4 regions of the Enterobacter sp. B79-1 genome follow, and region 4 is predicted to be linked to each of the others. Evidence: predicted binding sites of a transcription regulator. Region 4 holds the regulator's gene; each other region holds the start of a gene.
What was found. The regulator PurR, encoded in region 4, represses purine synthesis genes. The targets are predictions, from matches to a motif close to CANGCAAACGTTTGCNTG.

Region 1: pyrD (quinone-dependent dihydroorotate dehydrogenase) is a predicted target of PurR. The motif match lies at 1,456-1,473, and genes of this name have one in related genera.
Region 2: purE (5-(carboxyamino)imidazole ribonucleotide mutase) is a predicted target of PurR. The motif match lies at 737-754, and genes of this name have one in related genera.
Region 3: purL (phosphoribosylformylglycinamidine synthase) is a predicted target of PurR. The motif match lies at 1,065-1,082, and genes of this name have one in related genera.

Annotation. Positions count from the first base shown of each region.
Region 1 is NZ_JBYAZJ010000001.1:1,115,777-1,117,962, forward strand. Features, by position in the region: gene zapC (cell division protein ZapC) at 1-185, opposite strand, end outside; gene pyrD (quinone-dependent dihydroorotate dehydrogenase) at 351-1,361, opposite strand; gene ssuE (NADPH-dependent FMN reductase) at 1,610-2,185, shown strand; gene AC2T6E_RS05495 (sulfonate ABC transporter substrate-binding protein) at 2,178-2,186, shown strand, end outside.
Region 2 is NZ_JBYAZJ010000001.1:1,606,021-1,608,206, forward strand. Features, by position in the region: gene lpxH (UDP-2,3-diacylglucosamine diphosphatase) at 1-705, shown strand, start outside; gene purE (5-(carboxyamino)imidazole ribonucleotide mutase) at 825-1,334, shown strand; gene purK (5-(carboxyamino)imidazole ribonucleotide synthase) at 1,331-2,186, shown strand, end outside.
Region 3 is NZ_JBYAZJ010000008.1:196,542-198,727, forward strand. Features, by position in the region: gene purL (phosphoribosylformylglycinamidine synthase) at 1-979, opposite strand, end outside; gene mltF (membrane-bound lytic murein transglycosylase MltF) at 1,247-2,186, shown strand, end outside.
Region 4 is NZ_JBYAZJ010000001.1:771,689-773,874, forward strand. Features, by position in the region: gene cydH (cytochrome bd-I oxidase subunit CydH) at 1-2, opposite strand, end outside; gene purR (HTH-type transcriptional repressor PurR) at 300-1,325, shown strand; gene punR (DNA-binding transcriptional activator PunR) at 1,342-2,186, opposite strand, start outside.

The DNA.
Region 1 (2,186 bases), 340 kb from region 4:
TCTTCGAAGGAAAAATAAAGCGCTGCATCGTCCACACAAAAGCCTGACGGCGAGAAAGCGTCCGGGGTTAACATTCGACGCGGAAAACGTGAACGAAACAACATGCCATTGGCTAAATCGAGCATCATACGATCGTGCTCGTCGCAAAAATACCAGCGCCAGTTATCGTCAGGTTTAATTCGCATGTGTCTCTCCCGTCCCCAAACGTCCTGTACTAAAAATGTCCTGTTTGCCGCCTCGTTTATAACACCATTAATAAAAGACTATAATGACTAAATAAGCAACAGTGACGGAATATAAAACAACCAGGGCCGGAAATAAAGCCCTGGTTGTCTGATTAGGAGAAAAGATTAGATATGAGTAACGATTTCTTTAATCAATGGCGGCCCTTTAAAAATAAAGCCGGAATAAATTTGCACCAGTGATGCCCCGGCAGCCATCTTCTCGCGGGCAGCAATAACAGAGTCGATACCGCCCACGCCAATAATGGGAAGACGTCCCTGTAATTCAGCAGAGAGTGCGCGAATAATTTCCGTACTTTTTAATTGTACCGGACGGCCACTTAACCCACCCGCTTCGTCACAGTTTTTCATTCCCTGAACGAGAGAACGATCGAGCGTTGTATTGGTTGCTATCACACCATCAATATTATGACGTACTAAACTGTCGGCAACCTGGATCAATTCTTCAATAGAAAGATCCGGCGCGATCTTAACCGCGACCGGAACATATTTATGGTGGATCGCCTGGAGCTCGTTTTGTTTATTTTTAATGGCACTCAGAAGATCGTCCAGCGCATCGCCATATTGTAATGAGCGCAGGCCCGGGGTATTGGGTGATGAAATATTCACCGCAATATAACCGGCATAGGCATAGACTTTTTCCATACAAATCAGATAGTCATCTTTGCCCTGCTCCACCGGCGTGTCTTTATTTTTACCAATATTGATGCCTAATACGCCATCAAAATGGGATTTTTTAACGTTCTCAACCAGATGATCGACACCGAGGTTGTTGAAGCCCATGCGGTTGATCAAACCCTCAGCTTCGACCAGGCGGAACAGACGCGGCTTGTCGTTACCCGGCTGCGGACGCGGCGTAACGGTACCGATTTCGATGGAGCCAAACCCCATCGCGCCCAGGGCATCAATACATTCGCCATTTTTATCCAGACCGGCCGCCAGGCCCAGCGGATTCTTGAAGGTCAGGCCCATGCATTGGACAGGTTTTTCCGGCACATTTTGACGCACCAGCGCAGCCAGAGGCGTGCCTGTAATACGACGTAATTGCTGGAATGTAAATTCATGAGCGCGCTCAGGATCGAGCTGGAAAAGGGCTTTACGAACGAAGGGGTAGTACATGAACTCTCCTGGATTCCCGGTGTGCAAACCGGGAGGGGATTATGTGCGATCCCGCCCGGAAAGGGAATTGACCTGCGGCAAAAAAATCGCGCAAAACGCAAACGTTTACCTGCGCGCCTGTTTCTTATGCACTTTTTCGCATTTAAATTGCAGATAAATCATTTAGTGGAATAACCCGGCGATGTCACACTCCTTAAAATTGTTATGAATGTTAGATAAAAGCAAACAATTAGTTATAAGGAGCAAACATGCGCGTCATCACCCTGGCCGGTAGTCCACGGTTTCCCTCGCGTTCCAGCGCCCTGTTGGAATATGCCCGCGAAAAGCTCACTGCTCTGGATGTGGAAGTGTGCCACTGGAATCTGCATAACTTCGAACCTGAAGATTTGCTCTATGCCCGCTTCGACAGCCCCGCGCTGAAAACACTGATCGAGCAGCTCAAGGGGGCAGATGGCTTAATTGTGGCGACGCCCATTTATAAAGCCTCTTTTTCTGGCGCACTGAAAACCCTGCTTGACCTGCTTCCGGAGCGCGCGCTGGACGGCAAAGTGGTGCTGCCGCTGGCTACGGGCGGTACGGTTGCCCATTTACTGGCGGTGGATTACGCCCTGAAACCGGTGCTGAACGCCCTGAAAGCACAGGAAATCCTGCATGGCGTTTTCGCAGATGATTCACAGGTCATCGACTATCAACACAAACCCCACTTTACGCCGAATCTGCAAACTCGCCTTGATGCCGCGCTGGAAACGTTCTGGCATGCGCTGCATCGCCGGGATATCCAGGTTCCCGCTTTTAATCCGTCGCAAGGAGTCGCTCATGTTTAAA
Region 2 (2,186 bases), 830 kb from region 4:
GCGGATCTGCATCTGCAAACGGAAGAACCGGCGATCACCGCCGGTTTTCTGCGTTTTTTACGCGGTGAAGCGAAAAGCGCCGACGCGCTGTACATCCTGGGCGACCTCTTTGAAGCCTGGATTGGCGACGACGACCCTAACCCGCTGCACCGTGAAATGGCAGCCGCCATTCGCGCGCTGGTAGATTCCGGCGTCCCCTGCTACTTCATTCACGGCAACCGTGACTTCCTGATAGGCCAGCGCTACGCCCGCGAAAGCGGCATGACGCTGCTGCCGGAAGAGCAGGTGCTCGACCTGTATGGCCGCAACGTCCTGATCATGCACGGCGACACGCTCTGCACCGATGATACCGGCTACCTGGCGTTTCGCGCTAAGGTCCATACACCGTGGATCCAGACGCTATTCCTCGCCCTGCCGCTGTTTATCCGCAACCGCATCGCCGCAAGAATGCGCGCGGGCAGCAAGGCCGCCAACAGCAGCAAATCCATGACCATCATGGACGTGAACCCGCAGGCGGTCGTGAACGTGATGGAGAAGCATCACGTCCAGTGGCTTATCCACGGCCATACCCATCGTCCTGACGTGCATTCCCTTACCGCCAACGGCGAACCCGCCCACCGCGTGGTATTAGGTGCCTGGCACACTGAGGGATCGATGGTCAAAGTCACCCCAGAAGGTGTCGAACTGATCGCGTTTCCGTTTTAACCTTTTCTCGTCGCTTCGCTTATTTCTCAGCCACGCAACCGTTTTCCTTGCCCGTATAACATGCTATTCTCTGTGCCCTCGAAAGCAGTGTGTTTCGCACCACAGGAGTTTTAAGACGCATGTCTTCCCGCAATAATCCGGCGCGAGTCGCCATCGTGATGGGGTCCAAAAGCGACTGGGCTACCATGCAGTTCGCCGCCGAAATCTTTGAAATCCTGAATGTTCCGCACCACGTCGAAGTGGTCTCCGCGCACCGTACCCCGGACAAACTGTTCAGCTTCGCCGAAAGCGCCGAAGAGAACGGCTACGAGGTGATTATTGCCGGTGCGGGCGGCGCAGCACATCTGCCAGGCATGATTGCCGCCAAAACCCTGGTGCCGGTTCTGGGCGTCCCGGTACAAAGCGCCGCGTTAAGCGGTGTGGATAGCCTCTACTCCATCGTCCAGATGCCGCGCGGTATTCCGGTCGGCACGCTGGCGATTGGCAAAGCGGGTGCGGCAAACGCAGCCCTGCTTGCAGCCCAAATCCTGGCGACTCACGATAAAGACCTGCACCAGCGTCTGGCCGAATGGCGTAAAGCCCAGACCGACGAGGTGCTGGACAATCCGGACCCGCGGGGTGCGGCATGAAGCAGGTTTGCGTCCTCGGTAACGGCCAGTTAGGCCGCATGCTGCGTCAGGCCGGTGAGCCGCTGGGTATTGCCGTCTGGCCCGTCGGGCTGGATGCTGAACCTGAAGCCGTACCGTTCCACCAGAGCGTGATCACCGCCGAGATCGAACGTTGGCCGGAAACCGCGCTGACCCGCGAGCTGGCGCGTCATAACGCCTTCGTTAACCGCGACGTGTTCCCTGTCATCGCCGACCGTCTGACGCAAAAGCAGCTGTTCGACAAGCTCGGCCTGGCAACCGCACCGTGGCAGCTCCTGTCCGATAAAAGCGAGTGGAATGACGTCTTCGCGATGCTGGGCGAGCTGGCGATCGTGAAGCGCCGCGTGGGCGGCTACGACGGCCGCGGCCAGTGGCGTTTACGCGCAGACGACACCGCCGAGCTGCCGGACGACTGCTACGGCGAGTGCATCGTTGAGCAGGGCATTAACTTCAGCGGTGAAGTGTCCCTGGTGGGCGCGCGCGGGCATGACGGGCACACCGTTTTTTACCCGCTAACGCATAACCTGCATCAGGACGGCATTCTGCGCACCAGCGTCGCCTTCCCGCACGCCAATGCTGACCAGCAGGCGCAGGCGGAAGAGATGCTCTCAGCCATCATGCACGAACTGGGCTATGTCGGCGTGATGGCGATGGAGTGCTTTATCACCCCGTCCGGCCTGCTGATTAACGAGCTGGCACCGCGCGTGCACAACAGCGGCCACTGGACGCAAAACGGCGCGTCCATCAGCCAGTTCGAGCTGCACCTGCGCGCGATCACCGACCTGCCGCTGCCGCAGCCGGTGGTGAACAGCCCGTCGGTGATGATCAACCTGA
Region 3 (2,186 bases), on a different contig from region 4:
TAGCGCCACGACCGGTCGCACCTTCGTCACGGATTTCACCGCCGGAGCCGGTCGCCGCACCCGGCCACGGGGAGATCGCCGTCGGGTGGTTGTGGGTTTCCACTTTCATCAGGATATGCGCGGGCTCCTGATGGAAGTCATAGCGCCCTGCTTCGCGATCGGCGAAGAAGCGGCCCACCTCGGAACCTTCCATTACCGCGGCGTTGTCTTTATAGGCAGACAGCACGTGGTCAGGGGTTTGCTCCATGGTGTTTTTGATCATTTTGAACAGCGACTTCGGCTGCTGTTCGCCGTCAATAATCCAGTCGGCGTTGAAAATCTTATGGCGGCAGTGCTCAGAGTTGGCCTGCGCGAACATGTAGAGTTCGATGTCGTTCGGGTTGCGGTTGAGCTTAACGAACGCGTCCTGCAGGTAATCAATTTCGTCTTCTGCCAGCGCCAGGCCGAGACGCAGGTTGGCGTCAATCAGCGCCTGACGGCCCTGCCCCAGCAGGTCAACGCTCTGTACCGGCGCAGGCTGATGGTGTGAGAACAGCTTCTGCGCGTCGTCGAGAGAGGCAAATACGCTCTCCATCATGCGGTCGTGCAGCTCAGCCGCAACCGCCTGCCACTGCGCGTCGTTCAGGGTGGAGGCTTCAACATAGTACGCCACGCCGCGTTCCAGACGGTTAATCTGGCTCAGACCACAGTTGTGGGCGATGTCGGTGGCTTTGGAAGACCAGGGGGAGATGGTGCCCGGACGCGGCGTCGCAAGGATCAGTTTGCCGGTTGGCGTATGGCTGCTCAGGCTTGGACCATACTTGAGCAGGCGTTCCAGCTGTACGCGCTCCTCTGCATTCAGGGGGGCATTCAGGTCAGCAAAATGGACATACTCAGCGTAAATATTGCTTACCGGAAGGTCGGCCGCCTGAAAACGTGCCAGCAGTTTGGTAATACGGAAGGCAGACAGTGCAGGCGAACCACGCAGAATTTCCATCATAAGTCTCTCGTCTTCGAAGCGCCGGGGCGCTTACAGTGTGCGCAAGGGGGGAAAACGGGCGTCATTATAGAGAATCCTGAGCGCCGACGAAACCGTTTGCGTCGAAATAAAATTTGCACAGCGGTTTAACAATAGGTGTGACCTGTCTCTCTAATTTGTTGCCAAGTGGCGTAACTTTGCGCAAAATGCCGCTCATTCAATGGCAAACCTTATTCTTAACATGGCTACAGCATACTGAGGCAACCGGCGTCGCAGAGAATTAACTAATTGAAAAAATTAAAGATTAATTATCTGCTCATCGGCATTGTTACGTTGCTGCTGGCAGTGGCCCTCTGGCCTTCTATCCCCTGGTTCGGTAAAGCCGAAAACCGTATCGCCGCCATTCAGGAGCGGGGGGAATTGCGCGTCAGTACCCTCTCCTCTCCGCTGATTTACGGCGACATCAACGGCAAAACCATTGGTCTGGATTATGAACTGGCCCAGCAGTTTGCCGACTATCTGGGTGTTAAGCTCAAAATTACCGTGCGTCAGAACATCAGCCAATTGTTCGATGACCTGGATAACGACGACGCCGATATCCTTGCAGCCGGGCTGGTGTACAACAGCGAGCGCAGCAAGAACTACCAGCCAGGCCCGACCTACTACTCTGTCTCCCAGCAGTTGGTTTACCGCGTGGGAAGCGTGCGCCCGCGCTCGCTCGCCACCATTAACGAGCAACAGCTGACGATTGCCCCCGGCCATGTCGTGATTGACGACCTGCGCGCGCTCAAAGAGAAAAAGTATCCTGACCTGAGCTGGACGATTGACCCAAAACTGGGCACCACAGAACTGCTCGATCAGGTTAAAGACAAAAAGCTGCCCTACACCATTGCCGATTCGGTGGCCATCAGCCTGTTCCAGCGCGTGCACCCTGAAATCGCCGTGGCGCTGGATGTGACTGACGAACAGCCGGTGACCTGGTTTACCCAACTGGATAACGATCAGACCCTCTCTGCGGCCATGCTCGATTTCTATAACGCCATCAATGAAGACGGTACGCTGGCGCGCCTGGAAGAAAAATACCTCGGCCATGGTGATGACTTCGATTACGTCGACACCCGCAGCTTCTTGCGCGCAGTTGATAGCGTCCTGCCGGACCTGCAGCCGTTGTTCGAAAAATACGCCCAGGAGATTGACTGGAAGCTGCTGGCGGCGATTTCGTATCAGG
Region 4 (2,186 bases):
ATCAATTTTTCTCCTTTTAATCACCCCACGAAAAGTGAGCTTGCTCATTTTTACACAGTTTACGTCAAAAATCTTCCTGGATTTAAACTGATATCCACTTTAGCTCTTCCCCTTTTCATCAAGATAGGACAAAATTCCACGCTAAATTTATTAGCGTACCGGCCATTGACCCCCTCCTGACGTCCTGTGTCGTTTTCCCGGCGTGTCGCAACTCAAGATTGCGTAATAAGGGTGAGAGAAGGCAAACGTTTACCTTCAAGTTTTTCAGGAGGTTAGGATATGGTCTGGAGTGACATTGAATGGCAACAATAAAAGACGTAGCAAAACGCGCAAACGTTTCCACTACAACCGTATCACATGTAATTAACAAAACCCGCTTCGTCGCGGAAGAGACGCGCAACGCCGTCTGGGCGGCGATCAAGGAGTTACATTACTCCCCAAGTGCGGTTGCGCGCAGCCTGAAGGTGAATCACACCAAGTCGATTGGCTTGCTGGCGACCAGCAGTGAAGCGGCCTATTTTGCCGAAATCATCGAAGCCGTTGAGAAAAACTGCTTCCAGAAAGGCTATACGCTGATTCTGGGCAACGCGTGGAACAGCATTGAGAAGCAGCGCGCCTACCTGTCGATGATGGCGCAAAAGCGCGTCGATGGCCTGCTGGTAATGTGTTCCGAGTACCCAGAGTCCGTACTGTCCATGCTGGAAGAGTACCGCCACATCCCGATGGTGGTGATGGACTGGGGCGAAGCGCGCGCGGACTTCACCGATTCCGTTATCGATAATGCCTTTGAAGGCGGCTATATGGCCGGTCGTTATCTGATCGAACGCGGTCACCGTGAGATTGGCGTGATCCCGGGTCCGCTGGAGCGCAACACCGGTGCGGGCCGTCTGGCCGGGTTTATGAAGGCAATGGAAGAGGCGCTCATCACCGTGCCGGAAAACTGGATTGTCCAGGGCGACTTTGAGCCGGAATCCGGTTACCGCGCAATGCAGCAGATTGTCTCCCAACCGCATCGCCCGACGGCTGTTTTCTGTGGCGGCGATATTATGGCGATGGGCGCACTCTGCGCCGCCGACGAGCTGGGCCTGCGGGTGCCGCAGGATATTTCCGTGATCGGGTATGACAACGTGCGTAACGCGCGCTTCTTCACCCCGGCGCTGACCACCATTCACCAGCCAAAAGACTCGCTGGGCGAAACGGCTTTCAACATGCTGATGGACAGGATCGTCAACAAGCGTGAAGAATCCCAGTCGATTGAAGTTCACCCACGCCTCATCGAGCGCCGCTCCGTGGCGGACGGTCCGTTCCGCGACTATCGCCGTTAATCGCTTACGGAGCCAGTTATGCTGGCTCCCGTAGCCACTCCCGATTCAACGTTTCACTGTCTCCCAGATAATCCAGAAGCCAGGCCATCGCAGGCGATACGTCGTTTTGCTGCCAGGTCAGACAGCAGGCCGCATCCGGGAACGGATTTTCCAGCGTCAGCGCTGTCCACTCTCCGGTATCGATGCGCGGACGCGCGAAGTGAACGGGCACCATCGCCACGCACAGCCCCGCAGAAAGACAGGTTGCCGACGATTCCCAGTCAGGGGCCACCACGCGGCGCTGGTTGTCCAGGAGCCAGGTGATGCGCTTGGGCAGCGAGCGCGAGGTATCTTCCAGCACCAGCGACGGCCAGTTGCGCAGCGTGTCATCGCTGAGAGGGCCTTCCATTGCCGCCAGCGGATGATCGCTGGCGACAACGCAGGTCCAGCTCAGCATCCCCATATCGCGAAATGCATAGCGTCCCCCAACGGGGATCGCCTGCGTTGCACCAATCGCCATCTCCACCCTGCCATCCGCCAGCGCATCCCAGACGCCGTTGAACACCTCCTGGGAGACCCGCAGTTCGACATCAGAAAAGTGACGATAGAAATCCACGATCATTTGCCGGGTCCGTTCCGGCTTAACGATATTATCCACCGCGATGGAGAGATGGCCTCGCCAGCCGTTAGCGATCTGCTGACACTGCTCGCGGGTGATCTGCATTTTTTTGATGACAGAACGCCCTTCCTTCAAAAACCACGCCCCTGCAGGCGTTAATTCCACGTCGCGATGACGCCGCTCGAACAGCGGAACCGCCAGCCACTCTTCCAGCTGACGCACGGTGTAACTGATCGCCGAGGGTACGCGGTGTAACTCCTGCG